Methylosarcina fibrata AML-C10: one gene and its partner. The protein of the gene in region 2 binds, or shares a complex with, the protein of the main gene of each other region. Links are inferred from orthologs where the notes say so. Each region holds a gene or a part of one and is shown on either strand. Other genes may lie near its edges.

Region 1 (4,392 bases), 2.3 Mb from region 2 along the record:
TGACGACGGCCTTGACCTGCCCGGTTCCGGCCAAAAACAAAACGAACAGGAATGGGACGAAAAAAAGCCCGTTTCGACGCGGATCCGCGCCATGTTTTATGGATTTACGAAGACGTTTTTCATTCGAAACATGACCTGGAGATTCGACAAAGGCCTGATGACCCACCAGGGCAGATTGCAAAAGCGAAGGAATGCTCAGAAGTTTTTTGAAGTGAACGTGCATGGTAAGGTAGAGCTCCACTGATAAGTAAAAAAGAAAACTTCATCGGAAAAAACCTTGTTTTGAAATGAGCTGTCCTGGAAAATGCCTTAAATCATGAGTTATTCTTGGGCAAATCATGAAACTCATCGAATGGATATTTTTTATGGGACTGTAAATAGCAAATCGATAAAAACAATGTTCTGTCGCAGACCAGGCCCGGCTACTATAGGTTCTCACTGAAATATGAAAACGTTTTGTTACAAAATCATAATAAAAAGAAATTCTTAATATAAAATTAAAACCTCGTCATTCGACTCTCATTCTTCCTGGCGCAATAAAAAAGGGCCTTGCGGCCCTTTATAGGAACAATATTTTTCCGTTCGCCTTTATTCCTTGTCGGCTTCCTTCATGCTGAGCCGGACCCGACCCTGCCGGTCGATTTCCAGGACTTTGACCCGCACCATGTCGCCTTCGGCCAACTTGTCGCTGACCTTGTCGACGTGTTCGTCGGAAATCTGGGAGATATGAACCAGACCGTCCTTGCCGGGCAAAATGGTGACGAACGCGCCGAAATCCATCAGCCGGACGACTTTTCCTTCGTAGATCTTGCCGACTTCGACTTCGGCGGTAATTTCCTCGATCAGGCGGCGCGCTTCTTCGCCCGCGGCCTTGTCCACCGAGGCAATCTTGACAACGCCGTCGTCGGTCAGATCCACGCTGGCGCCGGTGATTTCGGTGATGCCGCGAATGGTCGCGCCGCCTTTACCGATGACTTCGCGTATTTTGCTCGGATCGATCTTGAAAGTAATGATGCGCGGGGCATAGTCGGACATGTGCTCGCGGGTCGCGGGCAGCGCCTTGTTCATTTCGCCGAGAATATGGATACGGCCTTTTTTGGCCTGTTCCAGCGCGGTTTTCATGATCTCGGCGGTAATGCCGTCGATCTTGATGTCCATTTGCAGCGCGGTAATGCCGTCGGCGGAACCGGCCACTTTGAAATCCATGTCGCCCAGATGGTCTTCGTCGCCCATAATGTCCGACAGGACCGCGCAACGGTCGCCTTCCTTGATCAGGCCCATCGCGATGCCTGCGACCGGCGTCTTGATCGGCACGCCGGCATCCATCAGCGCCAGACTGCTGCCGCAAACCGAAGCCATCGAGCTGGAGCCGTTCGATTCGGTAATTTCGGAAACCACCCGGATGACGTACGGAAATTCTTCCATGTTGGGCAGGACGGCGGCGACGCCGCGTTTCGCCAGACGGCCGTGGCCGATCTCGCGGCGCTTGGGCGAACCGACGAAACCGGTTTCGCCGACGCTGAACGGCGGGAAATTGTAATGCAGCATGAACAGCTCTTTATATTCGCCGGCCAGGGCATCGATCACCTGCGCGTCGCGCTGGGTACCCAGCGTGGTCACGACCAAAGCCTGGGTTTCGCCGCGGGTAAACAAGGCGGAGCCGTGGGTTCTCGGCAAGACGCCGGTGCGGATCGTGATCGGGCGGATCGAGTCCAGGTCGCGGCCGTCGATGCGCTTGCCTTCGTCGAGAATGGCGTTGCGCACAATCTTGTATTCCAGATGCTCGATGATGCCGCGAATGCCGTTTTCCGAATAGTCGCCCATCGCCATCAGCTTTTCGACCGCCGCGTTCCGGATGTTTTTCAACCGTTCCTGGCGAACCAGTTTTTGCGCGATCTGGTAAGCTTCCTTGATGGGTTCTTCCACTTCGTCGGTGATGTGTTTGACCAGTTCGACGTCCGGTTCCGGGGCGGTCCATTCGACGACGCCGGCGCCGGCCGCCGCCGCAAATTCATTGATGGCGTTGATGGCGGTCTGCATTTGCTCGTGACCGAACAGCACGGCGCCCAGCATGTCTTCTTCGCTCAGGCAATCGGCTTCCGATTCCACCATCAGCACGGCTCTCGCGGTGCCGGCAACGACCAACTGCAACCGGGATTCCTTCAAGGCCGACGGCGAAGGATTCAGCAGATACTGACCGTCTTTATAACCGACGCAGGCCGCGCCGATCGGGCCGTTGAAAGGCAGGCCGGCAATGGCCAGCGCCGCGGACGCGCCGAGCAGGGCGGGAATTTCGGTATCCACTTCGGGATTCAGCGAAATGACCGTGGCAATGATCTGAACTTCGTTGGTATAACCCTCAGGAAAGAGAGGGCGGATCGGTCGGTCGATCAAACGCGAAATCAATGTTTCTTGTTCGCTTGGGCGGCCTTCGCGTTTAAAAAAACCACCCGGAATTTTTCCGGCGGCATAGGCTTTTTCCTGATAATTGACAGTCAACGGAAAAAAATCGCCGCCACTGGCTTCTTTTTTTTCAACGACGGTGACCAGTAGGGATGTGCCGTTGACGTCGATGATAACGGCGCCGTTGGCCTGGCGCGCTATTTCGCCTGTTTCCAGCGTAATGAGTTGATCGCCGTACTGAAATTCTTTCCTGATAGGATTCACTATAAGGTTCCTTTGCTTAGAGGTTATATAGAGGTTTCTCGTGTGGGTCGCTGCAAAAATGAAAACGGCACATAAAATGCGCCGTTTTCAAGCAAGCGGTTATTTACGCAAACCAAGCCGGTCGATCAAGGTGCGATAGCGGTTGACGTCCTTATTTTTAAGATAGTCCAGCAACTTGCGGCGTTGATTCACCATCCGCAACAGGCCGCGGCGTGAATGATTGTCTTTTTTGTGCTCTGCAAAGTGCGGCGTCAAATGAGTGATGTGCGCCGTCAATAAAGCGATCTGCACTTCCGGGGAACCGGTATCGGTGGGTGAAAGACGGTACTCTTCAACGATGGCTTTCTTTTGTTCTGCAGTAAATGGCATGGTTAATCCCTATTAAGATTAAAAAATAAAGCCCTTTCATAAAGGGCCGGTAAATTTCCGTTTCCACGATAGGGTGTAGAAACGGAGTTAAAGCAAAAATTCATCGCCTGGGCTGGTTTCTTCTTGCCTTTAATCAGTCATATTGAACAACTTTCTGGGCGCTAGTTTACCATCCAATAGCATTTCTCCCAAGCCTAAAAACGCACTTTCATGATAGAGCCGGACCGTTCCCAGAGCCGCCGGAACATCATGAAGCGACTGGCCGAACCGGATGCCGGCCGCCTGCCGCTCCGACAATCGCAACGCCGGCAGCGACTGCAACGGCGCGTCGACCGGAATCAGTTGCTGGCGCAAATCGATTTCGTTCATCGACATCAACTGCTCGAGAGTTTTTGCGTTTTTTATATCGAAAATGCCCGCTTGCAAACGCCGCAACTCGATGACCGTGCCGCCGCAGCCGAAATAATGACCGATGTCTTCTGCCAGAGACCGGATATAAGTTCCTTTCGAACAGAACACCTCCAGGGTCAGCCGGTCTTCCGAAAAATCGAGCAGCTTCAGTTCGTAAATCCGGATGAGTCTGGCCTTGCGCGCGACCGTCTCTCCGGCCCGCGCCAATTCGTACAGTTTTTTGCCGTTATGCTTGAGCGCCGAATACATCGGAGGAATCTGATCGATTTCACCGGTGAAGCTCTGAAGACAGGCCTGCAACGCCTCCCCGGAAATCCCGGGCACCGGACGGATCGCCAGCACGGCGCCTTCGCTGTCCCCGGTTTCGGTCAGAATGCCCAGCCGGATCACTACGCGGTAACGCTTGTCGTCGTCGAGCATCATTCCCGATACCTTGGTCGCCTCGCCGAAACAAAGCGGCAACAGTCCGGAAGCCATCGGATCGAGGCTGCCGGTGTGTCCTGCCTTATTGGCGTCGAACAAACGCCTGACTTCCTGCAGGGCCTTATTCGAAGACACGCCCAAGCGCTTGTCCAACAGCACGATGCCGTGGACGTTTCGTCCCGACTTGCGTTTCGCCATGCGTTCCTACTGCTCGGAAGGCTTGTCGAGATCGCTCAACAACTCCGCCACCCGCATGCCGGTATCGAAGGAGTTGTCGTAATAAAAACGCAACTCGGAAATGTGGCGCAAGCGCATTCTTTTCGCCAATTCATGCCGGATCACGGGCGCCAGCTCATTAAGCCGTTTCACATTGTCCCGCTTGCCCTGCTCGTCGACGTTCAGGACGGTGACGTACACTTTGGCGACTGCCAGGTCTTTCGACACGTTCACTTCGGTGATCGTGATGAAACCCAACCTGGAGTCTTTGATTTCCCGCTGCAGAATGAAGGAAAGCTCCTTCTG
Region 2 (8,142 bases):
CCTGATCGAGGCTCACCCGCGCCGTGAGCAGGGGCGCCTCCGCCAATGCCTGACCGGAAATCAGCAGCAACACCGCAATTTTGATTAAGTTTCTCATTAGAAATCCATGAATGTTCTACTCTAAACCAATTCCTGAGAGTGCTGTCGCTGGACTTCCGGTATCAGAAAATAATTTGGACTGTCATCATTTTAAGCGCACATCCTGAATCCAGACTGAACTCATTACCGTAAAGTCAACCCCTGAAGCAGGCTGCTGATGGATCGACCGAAAGCGGCGCCGATTTTGCCGGCTATTTTATCCAGCAAATGTTCCTGAGGAGTGAAATCAACCTGATTTTCCGCCCCGATGATTTCCTTGGCCACGTACTCGTCCGACCCGTACGCATCCGCAATACCCAGTTTGATGCCCTCCTGGCCGGTCCAGACCAGACCGGAGAACAATTCCGGAGTCTCTTTCAGCCGTTCTCCCCGGCCTGCCTTGACCGCATCGATAAACTGCCGGTGCACCTGATCCAGCAGCCCCTGCATAAAACGGGTCTCTTCTTCTTTCGGCGGAGAAAAAGGATCGAGCAAGGCTTTATGAGTTCCCGCCGTCAATACTCTGCGTTCTATTCCCAGTTTCTGTAGGGTCTCGACAAAACCGAAACCGTCCATTAAAACGCCGATGGAACCGATCAGACTGGCCTGGTTCACGAAAATCTTGTCGCTGGCGGCCGCTATGTAATAGCAACCCGAAGCGCAGATATCGCTGACCACCGCATACACCGGCAAATCGGGATGTTCTTTTTTGATCTTCCGGATTTCATCATAGACATAAGCCGACTGCACCGGGCTGCCGCCGGGCGAATTGGCGTGAAGAATGATCCCTTTGGTCTTCTTGTCCTCGACCGCGTTTCTCAGCCCTTCGATGATGCTTTCGGCGTTGGCCTCCTTGTCTTCTGCGATCATGCCGACCACGTCGACGACCGCGGTATGGTATTGACCGTCGACGCCGAGGTTCTCCTTGATTTTCGGATACGCCATCATCGCCACCAGCACGATCAAATAGACAAAAATAAGAGATTTGAAGAAAATCCCCCAGCGTCTGGCCCGGGTCTGCTCGTTGACGGCAGCCAAAGCCAGTTTTTCGATCACCGAGCGCTCCCAGCTCGGATCGCCGGATGAGCCTGTGTTAGCTTGATTGTTCTGTTGATTGTCTGTCATGTTCAAACCTTAAATAAATTTCAGTAATTCCGTCGGCTGTTGCAGGCACTGCAAGGGTCGGTATCGTTGCAATAGAGATTCCGGATGCGCTCCGCAGGCGACGGCTACGGACGATATTCGGGCATTTTCGGCCATTTGCAAGTCGTGCACGGTATCGCCGACCATCAGCGCGCGCTCAGGAGCAATATCAGCATAGCGGATAATCTCTTTCAGCATACCGGGATCCGGCTTGGAAGCCGTTTCATCCGCGCAGCGGGTGATGCAAAACAACTCTTTCGTGTCCGTAGCATGCAATGCCCTATCCAGTCCTCTCCGCGTTTTTCCGGTGGCGACCGCCAGCCGATAACCGGCGTCTTGCAACTGGACCAGCATGTCGTAAACTCCGGGAAACAAATCGTCCCTATCCAATTCCCGCGCTCGATATTCCGCAGTGTAGCATTCGATCAGCCACTTCCGGGTTGGCGCGTCGGCATCGGGAAACAGGGTTTCGATCGCCCGATCGATGCTCAGGCCGATGACCTGCCTGGCCGAATCCGGCTCGGGGACGGGGCAATGACAGCGTGCTGCCGCCTTTTGTAGACACCCGACGATCCAGTCTATGGAGTTGGACAAGGTGCCGTCCCAATCGAAAATGATCAAATTAAAGCGGTTCTTCATGTTTCAGCAAATCTTCCAGTGATTCAGGCAGGGGCGCATGGACAGTCAATTTTTCCCCGGTGGCGGGATGCTCGAATACGAGTTGCTGCGCATGCAGAAAGATACGTTTGTAACCTCTGGCTCTAAAGGCGCGATTGACCTCCTCCAGTCCGTAACGTTCGTCGCCGACGATCGGATGGCCCAGATACGCGGCATGAACGCGAATCTGATGCGTCCGTCCGGTTTTGGGCGAAGCCTCGACCAGCGTGGCCCCCCGGTACAATTTCAGCCGCTTGAACACCGTTTCCGCCGCTTTCCCGGTCTTGCTGACGATCACCATCCGTTCGCCGCCTTTGGCGACATTTTTTTGCAGAGGCGCATTCACCACCATTTTTTTTCTGGCCCATTCGCCGGCCAGTAAGGCCAAATAGGTCTTTTGAACGTGATCATCCCGGAAAAGTTCGTGAAGCCTGCGCAAGACGCTGCGTTTTTTTGCGATGAGCAGACAACCCGAAGTGTCCCTGTCGAGCCGATGCACCAATTCCAGAAAACGGGCTTCGGGCCTAAGCTGCCTCAGCCCTTCGATAATGCCGGAATCGATGCCGCTGCCGCCGTGAACGGCAAAGCCTGCCGGCTTGTTTAAAATTAAAAAGCCGTCGTCTTCGAATAAAATATTTCTTTGCAAGGCGTCTTTCAAATGCTGGGGAACGAACGCTTCCTCGGCATTTTCGGCCACCCGGATCGGCGGAATGCGGACGACGTCGCCCAACGCCAACCGATAGTTAACGTCCACACGTCCCTTGTTAACTCGAACTTCACCCTTACGGACAATCCGGTAAATCCGGCTTTTGGGGACGCCTTTCAAGCGGGTGATCAAAAAATTATCGAGGCGCTGATCGCAATGATCTTCGGCAATTTCCACCCATTGGACGTTAGCGAATGTACTTTGTAATTGTGTTTTCATAATGCAAATAATACCAGTATCCGTTCCGGTTTGATTCTTTAAATTGATGTTAAACGCTAAGGTTGTTATATTAAGCAGGTAAAAATAGTAAAAAATACGTCGCCCCGGGAATTTCACGTAGAACGGTATCGTCGGGTGCGGGAGAGCAGGCGCCTATCTATGACCGATAAACGGGTCTCTTCCGGAAGAATCACTCAGTCATGCCGAAAACGGCCCGTCAATATAGAATAACCAATATATGGGCCGGGGACCACTCAATGAAGCCGAAAAGGCAAGCTTTAACGCCTTCGCTTTATTGCAAGAATTTCGGGTTTATTGTTCGACCCTTGATGAACAATTTACAACTCCTGTTTAAAAACAGAATTTACAACCAAGACTAGAAGACTGTTTATTTGTCTACTATTTGCCGGCTCCAGCCTGTCGTTGCAATCACCCGATAGGAAGCCCGGCAGATAACGGAGCATCAGCCTCGAGACAAACTGTCTGCGTTATTCGCCATAAAGCAGCTCGGGAGAGTCAATGAAGATAAGGCCGGCGCAATGACCGGAATCCGTCTGTTCGGTAAAATCTGATTATGGAGCAGGATACTACAAGGATACAAAATGAAAAGAATGCTTATCAATGCTACGCAGGCAGAAGAACTGCGAGTTGCTTTGGTAGACGGTCAAAAATTATACGATTTTGACATAGAAATCCCTTCAAAAGAACAAAAAAAATCGAATATTTACAAAGGAATCATTACTCGAGTGGAACCGAGCCTGGAAGCGGCCTTTGTAAACTACGGCGCCGAAAAGCACGGTTTTTTGCCTTTTAAGGAAATTTCTCCCGCCTACCGTCAAGGTCAGAGCGATGCCGAAACCGAAGGCCGTCGCTCTTCGATCAAAGAATCGATCAAGGAAGGCCAGGAAATTCTCGTCCAGATCGAAAAAGAGGAACGCGGCAATAAAGGCGCCGCCTTGACTACCTACATCAGTCTTGCCGGCACCTACCTCGTACTGATGCCCAATAATCCGAAAGCCGGCGGCATCTCCAGACGTATCGAAGGGGAAACCCGGAACGAACTGCGCGAAGTCATGGCGGCCCTAGAAATTCCGGACAGCATGGGGTTGATCGTCCGGACGGCCGGCTGCGGCAAAAATGCCGAAGAGCTGCAATGGGACCTGAACTACTTGATGCAGTTGTGGGAAGCCATTGAGCGGTCTTCATCCGAACAAACGGCGCCGTTCCTGGTGTTTCAGGAAAGCAACGTCATCATCCGGGCCTTGCGCGATCATCTGCGCGGCAACATCGACGAAATCCTGATCGACAACCCCGAGTCGTTCAAGCTGGTGCAGAACTTTCTGAAACAGGTCATGCCTCACTTTCTGCAGAAAGCGAAACTGTATCAGGACTCGGTGCCTTTATTCAGCCGGTACCAGATCGAATCCCAAATCGAACTGGCCTACGGCCGTGAAGTGCCGCTGCCTTCCGGCGGCTGCCTGGTCATCGACCACACAGAAGCCTTGACCTCGATCGACATCAACTCGGCGCGCGCGACCAAGGGCAGTGACATCGAAGAAACCGCCCTCAACACCAATCTGGAGGCTTGCGATGAAATCGCCCGCCAGCTCAGGCTGCGCGATTCGGGCGGATTGTTCGTCATCGACTTTATCGACATGCTTTCCAACAAAAATCAGAGAGCCGTCGAAAACCGCCTGCGCGAAGCGCTCAAGATCGACCGGGCCCGCATCCAGACCAGCCGTATTTCGCGCTTCGGATTGTTGGAAATGTCCAGGCAACGAATGCGTCCTTCCCTGGGGGAATCGACCCAGTTGCCTTGCCCCCGCTGCAAGGGCCAGGGCACGATACGCAACGTCGAATCGGTGGCGCTTTCGGTCTTGCGCATTATCGAAGAAGAGGCCATGAAAAAAGGCACGGAAAAGGTAATCGCCCATCTGCCCATTGAGTGCGCCACCTTCTTATTGAACGAAAAACGCCATACCATCGAGCAAATCGAAAACAGGCTGAAAGTAGGCATCGTCATCCTGCCCAGCAAGCATCTGGAAACGCCGGCTTACGACATCGAGCGTATCAAGGAAAAGGATGCCTATGAAGAAAAGGCCAGCTATCAGCAGATCAAGGCCGAAGAAATCACCGTTCCCGAGTTTGCCCAGCAGGTCCGCCAGCGAGTGGAGAAGCCCGCCATCAAGGAGTTTTTACCCGAATCTCCGGCGCCTGTGCAGAGTAAAATCGAATCCGCCAGCCTGATCAAACGGTTCTGGTACAAACTGATCGGCCCGGGCAAAAAGCCGGCCGCGCCGGAACCCGTTGCCGCCCCCCCGGCCAAGGAGAAAACGCCGCCTCCTGCCGGCAGAAACCGCGGCGGCAAACGAGGTAAAGATCAACCTCAAAACGGCGAGGCCCGCGCTCATAGAAACCCGAAGGCTTCCGGCAAGAATCTCAAGCCACAGCACGATTCGGCCTCCCAAACGAACGCGAAACCGGAACCGGTTGAAATTGAATCGGTCTCCGCAACCGATGCCGTTCAGGCAATGCCGGAAACAACCGCGGCCAATGGCGAGCAGAAAAAGCATTTCAGCGGCAAGAGCGGCAGAAGAAGCCCGAATCGAAGAAGACCTCGCAATCCCAACTATAACAAGCCCGACGGCAACGGAGAAACCGGTCCCCAGCCCGATAATTCCTCGCCGCCGTCTTTGAGGGAAAACGCATCCGAAACGGCGGGAGCGGCCTCTTATGCGCATGATTTTTCGACTAGAATGGTCGCGCCGGAACTCCAGACGAGCAGGCCGGAACGTCAGGAGTCCAGAAAAGACCCCGACTCCTATCGGGAAAACGAAAACAAGCGTTCTCTTGAAACCACCGCCGTAGCCGCCGAACCGGCCAATTCCGGTTTGAGCCAGGATTCTTGAGGATAAAGACTCACAGCGTGTTGTTTTTCAGGTTAAGAAAAACAACACGCGGGTCTTCTCTGCACTCTACCGCCAGTCCGGTCCACGGCCGATGTCTAGACACGTCTCTGCCGAAGCAGTTGCCGTCATAGGCGGTGGACCGGCCGGATTGATGTCGGCCGAGGTGTTGTCCTTGCATGGCGTTCCGGTTCGGCTGTTCGATGCCATGCCTTCGGTCGGCAGAAAATTCCTGATGGCCGGAAAAGGCGGGATGAACGTCACCCACTCCGAACCTTACGATCTCTTTCTGTCGCGCTACGGCGGCCGTCAAGCCCGAATCAAGCCGCTGCTCGACCGGTTCGGGCCGGAGTCGTTGCGGCAATGGCTGAAGGATCTCGGCATCGACACGTTTGTCGGAACGTCCGGCCGAGTCTTTCCCACCGACATGAAAGCGGCACCGTTGCTGAGAGCCTGGCTGCACAGGCTGCGTATTCAAGGCGTCGAATTCCACGTGCGGCATCGCTGGACCGGATGGGCCGGCGAAGGAACCGATGTTTTATGCTTTGACACTCCCGCCGGCGAACGCCGCGTCCCAAGTCCTGCCGTCGTCCTGGCTTTAGGCGGGGCCAGTTGGCCTCAATTGGGCTCCACCGGCGCCTGGGTGCCGTTGTTGCAGGCAAGAGGCGTCCCGGTCGAACCGTTCAAACCCGCCAACTGCGGTTTTAAGGTCCTCTGGAGCGAGTATTTTCGCCAGCGGTTCGCAGGAGCGCCTTTGAAGCCGGTCGCATTGAAGTTTGTAACTCGGGAAGAAAAAGTCATCTCCCAAACGGGAGAATTTGTAGTGACGCAGGACGGGGTCGAAGGCAGCCTGATTTACGCCGTCTCTTCGCGCCTGCGCGAGGCCATCGCCGCATCCGGCGAAGCGGTCATCGAACTGGATTTAATGCCGGGCCGCGATCTCGGCGATTTGATCGGCCGGCTGTCCCGACCCCGAGGCAAACTGTCTTTGTCCAACCACCTCAGGAAATGCCTGGGCCTTCAGGGCGTCAAGGCCGCCTTGCTCAGAGAACTCTTGCCCGCTTCGGAGCTTAAGGAGCCGGACCGGCTCGGTGCTGCGCTGAAAGGATTGAAAGTCAGGCTGACCGCTCCCAGTCCTATTGAAGAAGCCATCAGTTGCGCCGGGGGCATACCTTTTGAAGCGCTCAACGAACACTTGATGATAAGGAAGCTACCCGGCGTCTTCTGCGCCGGCGAAATGCTCGACTGGGAAGCTCCGACCGGCGGCTACTTGCTCAGCGCCTGCTTCGCCGGCGGCCGGGCGGCCGGCCTGGGGGCCTTGGCCTGGCTGAAAGACAACGAATCCAGTCCTGCTCTTTCATAAAGCCCGCAGCAATTCTTTTGCGGCACGCTCGCCTTCGCTCGCCCCTCCTTCCATGAAGCCTTGAAAATCCTGGGACGTGTGTTCTCCGCAAAACAAAACCGTCCCCTGCGGCGCTTTTTCATAACCGCCGAAGGTCGTGTACTGGCCGACCCGGTAATAGGAATAAGACGCCTTGAAGAACGAACTCAAATGCGGCAGCGATTGGGTAATTTTACCGTTCCATTCCTGTGCCGCTCCCGGAAAAACGGGCGCCATTTGCGTTACCCCCTGCAAAGCGTCCTGTACCGATTGTTTGTTGGCGTCCGTGGCAAACGGTACTTTGGTTTTCATCGATCCGGTGGTCTCTCCTCCGGAATACAAGTTCAGGATTCCCTGGATTCCGGGCTGCGCCCGCGTTACTTCCCACGAGGCCTGATAACCGGTATCGCTGTAGGTGCTGCCGTTACTGACGCCGCTCTCTCCCGTTTGCCGCTGATGCCAGAAACGATGCAAGAATTGCAGTTGCAATTTGCCGTTGCGGCCGCGGCCGAGCTCCTGAATGGCGGTGTGTTTCAGCTCGTCGAAGCCCGCCTCGCTGTAATCGATCTCTCTCAGCACGGCGAAAGGAATCGCCAGCACCACATAATCGAAGTATTCTTCAAACGAGTCTTTGCCGTCGACCGTTTTGAACCGGAGCCGGTATTGCTGGTTTTCGGTTCGGGTGATCTTGGTCAATTGCGCCCCGAAACGAAACCAGCTTTCACCCAGATAGTTTTTGATCGCTTCGGGTAATTTCTGATTGCCGCCGCGAATATGATAGCGCTCGTCGGAAACTCCGAAAATATTGAAAGCATTGGCGCCGGCGGAAGAATTCGCTTGGTATCCCAGAAGATAGAGCAGATTCAGCGCCGACTGATCGGTGGTTTCGGCACCGTATTCGATGTTGTAAGCGACGTCCAGCAGTTGGCCGAACCGCGAGGCGTGGCCTCCGGGTATGCGCGTTTCTATCCAGTCGTAAATGGACATGTGGTCCAGTGCATAACCGGCCTGGGTGAAGGAATCGAACTGTGTGGGGTAATCGGCGGCCTGAA

What was found.
Region 1: the proteins of A3OW_RS24880 (region 2) and pnp are in contact, whole or in part, in a cryo-EM structure (PDB 9QH0), measured with the Escherichia coli proteins. The link is inferred for Methylosarcina fibrata AML-C10 from one-to-one orthologs.

What each region holds. Positions count from the first base shown.
Region 1 is NZ_KB889965.1:322,664-327,055, reverse strand. What follows is about bases 129-3,110. They hold pnp (polyribonucleotide nucleotidyltransferase), read right to left. Parts: upstream 2,668-3,110; coding sequence 589-2,667; downstream 129-588. Other genes in these bases: rpsO (30S ribosomal protein S15), read right to left, coding at 2,767-3,036; A3OW_RS0101635 (thrombospondin type 3 repeat-containing protein), read right to left, coding at 129-223. In the rest of the region: more of A3OW_RS0101635, read right to left, coding at 1-128; tRNA pseudouridine(55) synthase TruB, read right to left, coding at 3,166-4,068; 30S ribosome-binding factor RbfA, read right to left, coding at 4,075-4,392. UniProt on the Escherichia coli protein: Involved in mRNA degradation. Catalyzes the phosphorolysis of single-stranded polyribonucleotides processively in the 3'- to 5'-direction. Also involved, along with RNase II, in tRNA processing.
Region 2 is NZ_KB889965.1:2,572,059-2,580,200, forward strand. The notes cover bases 3,010-6,058. They hold A3OW_RS24880 (Rne/Rng family ribonuclease), read left to right. Parts: upstream 3,010-3,405; coding sequence 3,406-5,712; downstream 5,713-6,058. Other genes in these bases: A3OW_RS0112130 (TIGR03862 family flavoprotein), read left to right, coding at 5,804-6,058. Outside these bases: A3OW_RS0112105 (PepSY domain-containing protein), read right to left, coding at 1-97; signal peptide peptidase SppA, read right to left, coding at 223-1,203; A3OW_RS0112115 (HAD-IIIA family hydrolase), read right to left, coding at 1,213-1,860; 23S rRNA pseudouridine(955/2504/2580) synthase RluC, read right to left, coding at 1,844-2,803; more of A3OW_RS0112130, read left to right, coding at 6,059-7,072; A3OW_RS0112135 (flavin monoamine oxidase family protein), read right to left, coding at 7,067-8,142. UniProt on the Escherichia coli protein: Endoribonuclease that plays a central role in RNA processing and decay. Required for the maturation of 5S and 16S rRNAs and the majority of tRNAs. Also involved in the degradation of most mRNAs.